2 linked regions of the Anaerobacillus alkaliphilus genome follow. The main gene of each other region encodes a partner of the protein of the gene in region 2 in a complex. Links are inferred from orthologs where the notes say so. Each region holds a gene or a part of one and is shown on either strand. Other genes may lie near its edges.

Region 1 (3,831 bases), 210 kb from region 2 along the record:
TTCGTAAGTCTACCATTGAAATAAAAAAGATGTTAACTAAATTTATCTTGTGGCATGGTCTAGAGGAATCGCTTTCTTGTCACTTCCTTTATTGGATTATTTTCTCTTTAAAAGGTGGGCTAGAACGAAAGAGGGTTGAAAACTTTATTACGGAACAAGGTATTCACCCCAAAGTGCTACAAGAGGTTCTAGAGCAATTAGTGATACTAGATATTGTATCACCTTATGAAGAGATTATCCTGAGCACAAATGAACTATATGAAGAAGTAGAAGAAGCAGAAGGAATGGAAACAGGAGTATTAGAGTTTCTCGTTCCGGTTTCAATAAGTAATACAGCTATTTGGATATTTAGGTCATGGGGTACAATCTTACAGTGGGATGCCATGATACATTTTTCGTTTACCTCTGAAACAGTTGCTAGGGCTCTTGAAGATAAACATACGATAGATCTATTAAAGGAATATTTACTATCTTATTTTCCAGAGAATGTAGTAACGAATTGGCACCCGACTTTGAATAACTGGGTTGAGAAAGGGATGCCCATTGTCAAAAAAGAACTCTTAGTTTTTTACCGTATTACTGAAAAGTTACACAGAAATTACATTGTGGAACACTGGAAAGAATGGTACGAACAAACAGAGAATGGTTTTTTGATTGAGAGGGAATTTGTAAATTCATTTGAAAAACTGCTCTCCAAACTTTCTTTACGTGTTTTAACTGAAAATCGACCCCATGATTTTACAAATATAGAAGATGAGCTAGAGATTACTCTAAAAGACGAGTTTCCTTTAATAGGTACTGCTTTACCAGAGGTTGAACGGTTACCCAAACAGTGGTTTATTCCTACGTATTATGAAGAGAGAATGGTCCAGAGAATTCTCAAACAAGCAATTGTTTTGAAGCTCTCTGTACAAATAGAAACTGTGGAACAGGAAATAATAAAACTATATCCGTTAAAACTCATCTTAACTAATGGATCATATAGTGTAATAACAAAAGAAGAAACGATAATAAAAATACATGCTATTTCAAGAATATCCATCATTCATCCCTTGAACTGATGAGTGATAAAGGGGGTATAGTAATGATTGTTCGGTTTGGATACGTAGCTATGAGTGTTCAACTGAAAAATGCTTCTCCTTCACAAACCATGACGGTTAAGCAGTTTGAGCAAATAACAGATAAAGAAGCGGCCATTCGTAAACTTGAGCGTATCTCTGTATCAAATTTAGAGAACTGCTTTAGACTTTTAAAACATAATTGGGCACATGAAATAGAATTTTTTCGATTTTCCTCAAAGCTTGTTCCTTTGGTAAATCATCCACATACGGAAGGTTGGAAATTTGAAGAGGCGATTTCGCCAATATTAAAAAAAATAGGTGAATTTATTTCAAAGCACAATATGCGAATTGGATTTCATCCTGACCACTTTGTCGTATTGAATAATTTGGATGAGGACCTATTAAAACGTTCGTTACATACACTCCTTTATCATTATAAACTGTTAACCGGTATGGGCATAGATCCAACACATCGCTGTGTTCTGCATGTTGGTGGAGCTAAGAATGGGAAGGTCGATGGTTTAGAAGACTTTATCGAAAACTTTGAAAAAATTCCTAAGCCAATCCAAAAAATGATTATATTAGAAAATGATGATACTGTATATCATATTGAAGATGTTCTATACTTAGGTGAAAAACTTCAAATACCAGTTGTTTTTGATCTTCATCATCATGATGTACATCAGCCGGAGGAATTTTCTTTTCTTGATATCTGGCAAAGAGTGGTAGAGACGTGGAAGCATAGTCTACTTCCTGTAAAGATCCATGTTTCCTCTCCTAAAGAAGGTGAGGACGATAAAAGGCATCATGATTACATTAATGTTGAGCGATTGATGAAATTTTTACATGAAATAAAAGGTAGCGTTCCTCATCTAGATATAATGATAGAAGCGAAAAAGAAAGATGAAGCTCTTATGAGAGTAATGGAACAGTTAAGTCAAAGACAAGATTGTACAATTAGATCCCAGGCAAGCATTACAATATAGGAGTAAACACTCGCTTTCGAAGATTTACCATGATATAATTTATTACTTAAGGAGGGTTATTATGTTAAAGTTAAACGCTGTTACAACTACAGACATCGTTTCTGAGTCATTAAACCTTGCAGAAATGATTGTTCAATCACAGCAATTTAAACAATATGAAGCCGCAAAAACCGCTCTCCGAAGTGATATTGAAGCTCAAGAAATGATCTGGAATTTTAATAAACGAAAAGATGAATATGAAGAAGTTCAAAGATTCGGCAAATATCATCCAGATTATAGTCGTGTTTCAAAGGAAGTGCGAGAATTAAAGCGTAAAATAGATTTATGTGAACCAGTTGCTCTTTTTAAGAAATCTGAAAAAGATTTGGAAACACTGTTAAATGATGTGAGTCTTATTATTGCTCATGCTGTATCCAAAACGATAAAAGTTCCAACTGGAAATCCATTTTTTGACTCTATGTCTTGTAGTGGTGGTTGTGGAACAGGTGGTAAATGTGGATGTAAGTAACCACAGAAGGTACGGGGGTTATGTTACCTTAGCACTTCAATATTGAAGAAAGTGGAAAGTCGTGGTAGACTTTTAGTAAAGGTAATGTGAGAATAAAGGAGAAAATGGAAATGATAGGGAACCGAATCGGTCTAGCAGTTTGGTTACACTCTTTAAAATATGTAAGACAAATGAGAAAGTACGGAAATGTACACTATGCATCAAAGCGAATGAAATATGTCGTTCTATATTGTGATGGCTCAACAATTGATGATACAATCGAACGTTTAGAATCATTACATTATGTGAAATTAGTTAGTAAATCAATGCGACCATTTCTAAAAACAGAATTTCAAAATGCCAAACCCGACAAAGCAAAAGAATACGATTATAAAATGGGTATTTAATTATATAATGTAGGGCTAACTGTTTTTGCGGTTAGCTTTTTTTACATTATAGGAAAGTATATAATTTCGACTTAAATATTGTTTAGCTCCAGGCGCCATCGGCTCGAGGTCAAATAACCTGACCGAAAAAAAGTGAAAGAGCGCACTTTTTTCGGTCAGAACATTTGCTTGTCGCCGATAGGCGGGCGCCTTGCGCTTTTCTTATGATATATTTTAATAATTTCTCAAAAAAAAATCCTCGTAGGTTCACCTACGAGGTGCCTGATAGCAAAAACAAAATCGTATACTTTGTTTTTGCACAAGGCTATGGGAGAGGAGAAACCGGAGGAAGAACTTATGGGGAAACGTAAGCCTTCTCCGCGGTTGTCAGCAACACGAGATATTCATGTTGCTATTTTTATTATGACCATTGAGATATGTTCTATACATCCTCTCTTTTATTGAGAATTTTCTATCAATTATAAGAATTAAGGTAAATCTGTTAAGGTTTTTCATTTTTTGTGTTAGGATTGGAAAAGATATTGGCAAAATGTTAGATATCATCATAAGGTGAGTGATTTGCGTGAGAGTAATATCAGGAAAATGTAAAGGTAGACCTTTGAAAGCGGTACCAGGCCAAACGACAAGACCAACAACCGACAAAGTAAAAGAATCAATATTTAATATTATTGGACCATATTTTAATGGTGGACAAGGGTTAGATCTATATGCAGGAAGTGGTGGGCTTGGTATCGAAGCATTAAGTCGAGGTATAGACAAGTTGATCTTTGTAGATCAAAACCCTAAAGCAATTGAAATCATTCAGTTAAACTTAAAGGCTTGTCGCTTTGAAGATCAAGCTGAAGTCTATCGTAATGATGCCAGACGCGCATTAAAGGCTGTTGCCAAAC
Region 2 (7,237 bases):
TTGATGATCAAACACCCATTGATCAATTGAATCTCTTTGGATTTGCTTATGATAATAACCTAATAAGTAGTCTTTATCAAAGAATGGAACCTCTAGTCTCGACACATTTTCTAATAGATGCTCTACCCACAATAATAGAGGTAAACTGTTGGGAATATGTTGAAACCATGTGGGCAGTACCCTATATTCAAAGCCATTATAGTCATTCTTCCTTACTGATCCTAATCTTCCATAATTGTTTCTTCGTCGATATGAAGGATTTTTTTCTACGATAGATAATGGAATTGCGACGAATTGGTCCAACACTCTGACATGTTTAAATGTAAAAGGGATATTTCCAAAATGCAAATGGCCACCAAGAAAAAAGCGTCCAGTTGGGTTTGGTTCAGTAATTGTTGTTAATTGATAATTATCTATCTCATCGATAAGTTGAGTAAATAAAGCGAGTAAATTTCTATGTAGATTGTTCATATCACTCGCAGGTTTTGGTCTAATTTCAATAATCGGATGATACACTTTGCTTTGGTATAGAGCAATCGCTTGATCAAAGCCAAATTGATAACCCTTTAACATCTCACCATTCATGTATCGACCTGTTTTCTCACTTTTAAGCATGAGTTCTAGATCGGCACCAAATGAAAGTTGTTGCGCATGTCTATAGGTTTTTAGTTCTTTCGATAATAATTCTCTTTCTCTTGCCGTCAATTGGTCAACTGAGATTGGTCTTACCTCAACAACACGTATTTCTCTATTGCTATTCCGTTGAACAACACACTCACCTAGAATAGTATTCGTTAAATAGAGGCATTGAAGAGCAAATTCTCGTAGCTCTCTTTCAAAGTAGAAGAACTCATCTACATCAACCCATGTAGTGTTTGTATGAACCAACATCGGTGAAACAGAAGCGACCCGTTTTATTGATAGTGGGATAAAATGAAAGGCTCGAACCTTAAGCTGGGATTTATTTTTTTCTTTAGCACTCACACTCCTGATGCCATGTTCGCTAAGTTTTGTAATTGGCAGTTGGTCTTTGTTCGGTTGAAATCTTTGATTGAAGGATTGAATTTCCTCTTTTAGACTTTCCATTATGTATAGCCCTCCTTTTAAATCTCTACGAAGGTATAAAAAATAGGAAGAAGTAAACTTCTTCCTACCAAATCTATTCTTCTAGTTCTCCTGCTAAGAAATTAGGATCTAAATCCTCAAATTCTTCATCCTCTACATCATAATCCCAAGTCTTAGCATCTAAATCATCACTAATTCCATCTGGATTTACATATACACAAACCTTAGTTTCACCAATGACTTCTACTAAAAATTCACGTTCTACTTGAACGATCACACTCGTGCCATTTGGTGCAATTGTCGCTTCAAGAGTATTTGGCTGTTGAATTGCTCTTGCAATGACTTCTAAATCGTCAGACAAGACGTTTTTGTCTTGTAGAGTAAGTGGAACGACATCTGTATAAGTAACTGTTTCAGTAGCAACTTCTGTTTTTGTGTTGTTACTATAAGAATACCAATTATTAATATCATAGCTTCCACGAACTTCAATGCAGTCCCCTTTTTTCTCAGCTTCATACTTGTGATTGATAATCCAACAACCTAAAATACTTGACGGTTTATGGGTAGGACGTATCGTATGACTAGCCTGTGAGAACTTTCTTCCTTTTCCACAAACGGCTTTTGTTATAATCTCTCTGTAATTTAATTCTTTTTCTAGTGACATTTGTTTTTACCCTCCTCAAACAATTGGTTGTTCTCCGCGGAACTTCTACATCCTAAAAGTTCCTCCCAAACAGTCCTCACTCTCATCCTATGCAAGACAAATGACTATTGTGCTAACAATTTGGGATAAAGTTAGAAAAACTTAATTTAGCCTAAAGCTTAGGCTCACAAAGTGTTCCTTTCTTTTAAATTCGAAAAACGTTCTATTACTTTCCTATTACATTGATATTAAAGCATATGTGAAAACATTCTTAGTTGTGCTAATTTCATTACCTTTTTCATTCATATATATGGTAGTTTTATTCACTTCATGATAAATACTTTCTAACTATTTTTAATACGGTACGTGAAATATTAGAGAATATAAAAAAACTAGCGCATTACTTATATAAAGTAATGCACTAGTTTTGATTTTTAGTGATTGTGGTCCCCACAACCGTTATTTGTTCCTCAGCTCTTTTTTGTTGTTGTTCCTTTTAAAACATCGCCACCAGTTGACTTAATAATCTCATCTGTTACTGTATTAGAAATTGTCGTTGCTACTAATTGCAGTAAACCATTAACTTCCATTTGAGATTGTTTAAACTCTTTTACCAATGGGATTTCATCTAACTCATCTTGAAGAGCATCTATCTTAACCTCAGCCTTTTTTAAAGCTTCTGCTTTTGCATAGTGCTCTAAATTTACAGCTTCTTTTTGGGCAAGTTTAATTTGGCTGATTAACTGTTGAATTTTTGGATTTTCATTAACTTGAAGTTCCGCTTGTTTAAAAAATTCTACTTCCTCTGTTTCAGCGATCATTTTTGCAATTTCTTGTGCTTTTTCTACGATTTCATCTTTTGTGAATGTTTTTGTCATTATGCTTACACCTCTACTTTTTCAACTACTTGACCATTTAGTGACCATGTTTTTGCTTCTGTTATTTTAACATGAACTATCTCTCCAATAATAGACTTAGGAGCAACAAAATTTACAAGTTTGTTTGTTCTAGTTCTACCAGAAAGAACATCAGGGTTTTTCTTACTTTCACCTTCGACAAGAACCTCAACAATGGTGCCTTCAAGTTGTTTATTTCTTATTGCAGAATATTCATTAACTACAGCATTTAAACGTTGAAGACGATCACGTTTGACCTCTAGTGGAACATTATCTTCCATTTTTGCAGCAGGAGTACCTTCCCTAGGTGAATAGATATACGTATAGGCACTATCAAACTCCATTTCTTTTACAAGGTTTAACGTATCTTCGAACTGCTCTTCTGTTTCGTTAGGGAAGCCAACAATAATATCAGTTGTCAGAGTTGCATTTGGAATACGCTCTTTTATTTTATTTGCTAATTCAATATACTGTTCTCTCGTGTATTTTCTAGCCATTAACTTTAAGATCTCAGTATTCCCACTTTGAACTGGTAAATGAATATGTTCAACTAAATTTCCACCTTTAGCTATTACATCAATTAAATAATCATCAAAATCACGAGGATGACTCGTTGTAAAGCGCACACGCGGAATATCAATTTTACGGATATCATCCATTAGATGACCTAAACCGTACTCCATATCATCAAAGTCTTTCCCATAGGCATTTACATTTTGCCCTAGTAACGTAATTTCTTTATAACCAAGACGGGCTAGTTCCCGAACTTCGGAAATAATATCTTCTGGAAGACGGCTTCTCTCTTTTCCTCGTGTATAAGGCACAATACAGTACGTACAGAACTTGTCACAGCCATACATAATGTTTACCCACCCTTGTAATTGACCGCGACGAGCCCGAGGCATATTCTCAATAATATCTCCTTCTTTAGACCATACCTCAACAACCATTTCTTTGCTATAAATAGCATCTTTTAATAAATGAGGCAGACGGTGAATATTATGAGTACCAAAGATTAAATCGACATGCTGATGCTTTTGAAGAATTCGATTTACTACTGATTCTTCTTGAGACATACAACCACAAACACCGATGACTAGTTCAGGCTTTTCAATTTTTAGCGGTTTTAAATGCCCTACCTCACCAAACACTTTATTTTCAGCATTTTCACGAATTGCACATGTATTTAAAAGAATGACATCAGCCTCTTCTGTGATTGCAGTAGGCTCAAATCCCATTTCCAACAAAATTCCTGCCATATTTTCTGAGTCATGTTCATTCATTTGGCAGCCATATGTGCGGATAAGAAACTTTTTTCCTGCTCCTAAATTACGCATTTCTTGTGGAATATCAAAATTATAATGGATTTCTATATCTTCTTTACCTCGACGTTTTGCTTCTTTCAAGCTCGGTTGCGTAAATGTCGTTTGAAAATATTGTCCATAATCTTTTTTCTGATCGGATTTTTTGTCCGCAGACGAAAGATCAATGTTAATCATCATTTCTTTTTTTTGTTGTTCGTTCATATGAATATCTCCTTTTCTATAAAATATATACGTACCAACTTTCTAGTATATAGAGTTTTTAAAAGAAACTCAATAGATGACAAGAATGTAGAATTTAGAAATACAAAATACAATTCTAAAATGAAAAAAGGCTGACTAATGTCAGCCTTGCTTTTACATAAATTCAGTTAATAATTTATCAAATGTTTCTTTTTCTAATGTAAGCTCTTCATTTACAAGAGGCGTTTCTTTAAAGCCTGGAACTAATTGCTCATAAGAAGGTTTTTCTTTGTTTTGATAGATCAAGCCAGTTACTAGACCATTATGCTCCATTAATGTGTTCACGGCTTGTGCTCGATTTGTCGGATCATATCCTTCAATTGAGTCTAATTTCACAATATTCTCTTTAAACCATTCATAAGTATTTACTTTGTTGAATGTAACACATGGGCTAAATACATTTATGAATGAAAAACCTTTATGGTTAATCCCTTGTTCAATAATTGAAGTTAATTCTTTTAAATCACTTGAAAAGCTTTGAGCAACAAAGCCTGCACCAGCTGAAATTGCTAGCTCCATAATACCAATGGCAGATTCAATTGAACCTGATGGTGTACTTTTTGTTTTAAAGCCCATCTCACTACGAGGTGATGTTTGACCTTTTGTTAAACCATATATTTGATTATCCATTACGATATAAGTGACATCTATATTTCTTCTAATGGCATGAACAGTGTGCCCCATTCCAATTGCAAATCCATCTCCATCTCCACCAGAAGCGATAACAGTTAGTTCACGGTTGGCCATTTTGACCCCTTGAGCAATCGGAAGGGCACGACCGTGAATCCCATGAAACCCATAAGAGTTAATATATCCAGAAATACGACCTGAACATCCAATACCAGAAACTACTGCAAGGTTTTCTGGTGTTAATCCAACATTAGCGGCAGCTCTTTGGATGGCAGCTTGTACTGAGAAGTCACCACATCCTGGACACCAGTTTGGTTTAATATTATTTCGGAAGTCTTTAAATGTAGCCATTTATAACAACTCCTTGCATTGATTATAAATTTCTGATGGTAAGAATGGATTACCGTCATACTTCAGAACATTTTCTAATTTCGTAGTACCAACATTCATTTTAATGATGTTAGCAAGTTGTCCAGTCGCGTTATTTTCAACAACAACAACTTTTTTTGCACGGTCTATTAAAGGTTTAAGCTCATCCGTTGGGAATGGATGTAACAAACGTACTTGCGCATGGTTAACTTTTAATCCGTCTTTATCAAAGCGTGGTAACACTTCTTCAATTGTTCCTCTAGTAGAGTTGAAGCCAATAACTAAGAGGTCAGCTTCTTCGTGAGGTGCATTAGTGAAGATCGGATTTAAGAAGTTCTCGTGCAAGTTTGATAGTTTACCAAGACGTTTATTCATTTGGTTAATTCGGTTTGTTGGATCTTCAGAAGGTTTTCCTTGTTCGTTATGCTCTACTCCGGTTACATGGTGAATACCATGTTTCATACCAGGAACAACACGTGGTGAAATACCATCTTCAGTTACTTCATAACGCTTGAAGTATTCGCCACCTAGATCTGGAAGCTCTGCATTTAAGTCAAGCTTTCCACGACGAATTTGAATGCGGCTATGATCTAACGGCTCCACCGTTTGTTTTCCTAGAGATAAGGCTAAATCTGTAAGGATAATAACTGGACATTGATATTCCTCTGCAATATTGAAGGCTTCAGCACTATCATAGAATGCTTCTTCTACAGTACTTGGTGCAATAACAACTTTAGGAATTTCACCATGGGTTCCATAAATCATTGCCATTAAATCTGATTGTTCCTGTTTTGTTGGTAAACCTGTACTTGGACCGCCACGTTGGGTATCAACAATAACTAGAGGAGTTTCTGTAATTCCAGCTAAACCAATAGCCTCCATCATTAATGATAAACCAGGACCTGCAGATGCTGTTAATGTACGGACCCCAGCATAGTTGGCACCGATGGCCATCGTACAAGCAGCGATTTCGTCTTCTGTTTGAATAACAGTTCCACCAAACTCAGGTAACTTCTTCGTTAAGTATTCCATAATCTCTGAGGCAGGAGTAATCGGGTATGCAGGCATAAATCTCGCTCCACCTGCTAGAGCTCCTAAAGCGATGGCGTCGTTTCCAATCATAAACATACGTTTCTTACCATCTGCTTTTTCAAGTTCAAATGACTGAATTTGTCCGCCAGCAGCCTCAAGTATATATTCAGCACCACGTTTAATAGCTTCCATGTTTTTTTCAACAACAGAACTACCTTTACGTGCGAAAATTTCTTCTACTACTTCATGGTAATCATTAGGAGCTAACCCTAAAACTGCACTAGACGCACCGACTGCTACCATGTTTTTCATTAGTGATGTCCCTAGTTCGCTTGCAATATCTGTAAAAGGAACAGCATACAATGTTCCTTTTGATCCTTCAGGAAGCTTAGGGCCAAATTTAGTATCGGCAATGACAACACCGCCGTCGCTTAATTCATGAATGTTGACATCGATTGTTTCTTGATCGAAGGCAACTAATATATCTAAATCATCAGAAATCGAGTTGATTGCTTTCGTACTTACACGTATTTTGTTATTTGTATGTCCACCTTTAATTCGAGAAGAAAAATGACGGTAGCCATAAAGATAATAACCCAATCTATTAAGTGCTATAGCAAATATTTCTCCGGTACTTTCGATACCTTCCCCTTGTTGTCCTCCAACTTTCCACGAAAGTTGTTTGATCATGTTCTCCACCCCTTTTTGTAAATGACAAAGTCTAATGTCACTATTACATTGTAAATCTAAAATAAAAGATGTGACAAATTTGTTAATAGTTCGAATGAATACAATGATAGACCTAAAATATCGAAAAATCAAGCAATAAATTCAGTAAAATTCAATCGGAAATGACCCCTTTTTCCTTTTTTCTCTCTTTTGGAAAACAGAGTAAAATCTTAAAATTAAATTGCGCATAGAATATGTATACGAATTAAAAAGTAATGATAATTCGTTCCAATAATACTAGACTATCATTACAAGACTTAAGTCTTCCACCAATTGAATTGGGAAGCGTTTACATATTGTCATTTTTT

The links. Proteins that work in one complex are often made in the same cells at the same time.
Region 1: the proteins of DS745_RS16300 (region 2) and DS745_RS17325 are in contact, whole or in part, in a crystal structure (PDB 6PRK), measured with the Bacillus subtilis proteins. The link is inferred for Anaerobacillus alkaliphilus from one-to-one orthologs.

The regions. Positions count from the first base shown.
Region 1 is NZ_QOUX01000046.1:436,669-440,499, reverse strand. What follows is about bases 977-3,831. They hold DS745_RS17325 (YlbF/YmcA family competence regulator), read left to right. Parts: upstream 977-2,108; coding sequence 2,109-2,555; downstream 2,556-3,831. Other genes in these bases: rsmD (16S rRNA (guanine(966)-N(2))-methyltransferase RsmD), read left to right, coding at 3,504-3,831; DS745_RS17320 (YlbG family protein), read left to right, coding at 2,666-2,941; uvsE (UV DNA damage repair endonuclease UvsE), read left to right, coding at 1,085-2,047; DS745_RS17335 (hypothetical protein), read left to right, coding at 977-1,061. In the rest of the region: more of DS745_RS17335, read left to right, coding at 1-976. UniProt on the Bacillus subtilis protein: Regulates sporulation prior to stage II. Positively controls the competence regulator ComK at a post-transcriptional level. May modulate the translation, stability or activity of ComS. May work together with YmcA to regulate community development.
Region 2 is NZ_QOUX01000046.1:224,259-231,495, forward strand. The notes cover bases 883-3,824. They hold DS745_RS16300 (YlbF/YmcA family competence regulator), read right to left. Parts: upstream 2,587-3,824; coding sequence 2,179-2,586; downstream 883-2,178. Other genes in these bases: DS745_RS16290 (putative amidoligase domain-containing protein), read right to left, coding at 883-1,086; DS745_RS16295 (outer spore coat protein CotE), read right to left, coding at 1,160-1,729; miaB (tRNA (N6-isopentenyl adenosine(37)-C2)-methylthiotransferase MiaB), read right to left, coding at 2,592-3,824. Also shown: more of DS745_RS16290, read right to left, coding at 1-882; more of miaB, read right to left, coding at 3,825-4,130; DS745_RS16310 (2-oxoacid:ferredoxin oxidoreductase subunit beta), read right to left, coding at 4,284-5,150; DS745_RS16315 (2-oxoacid:acceptor oxidoreductase subunit alpha), read right to left, coding at 5,151-6,890. UniProt on the Bacillus subtilis protein: May work together with YlbF to regulate community development.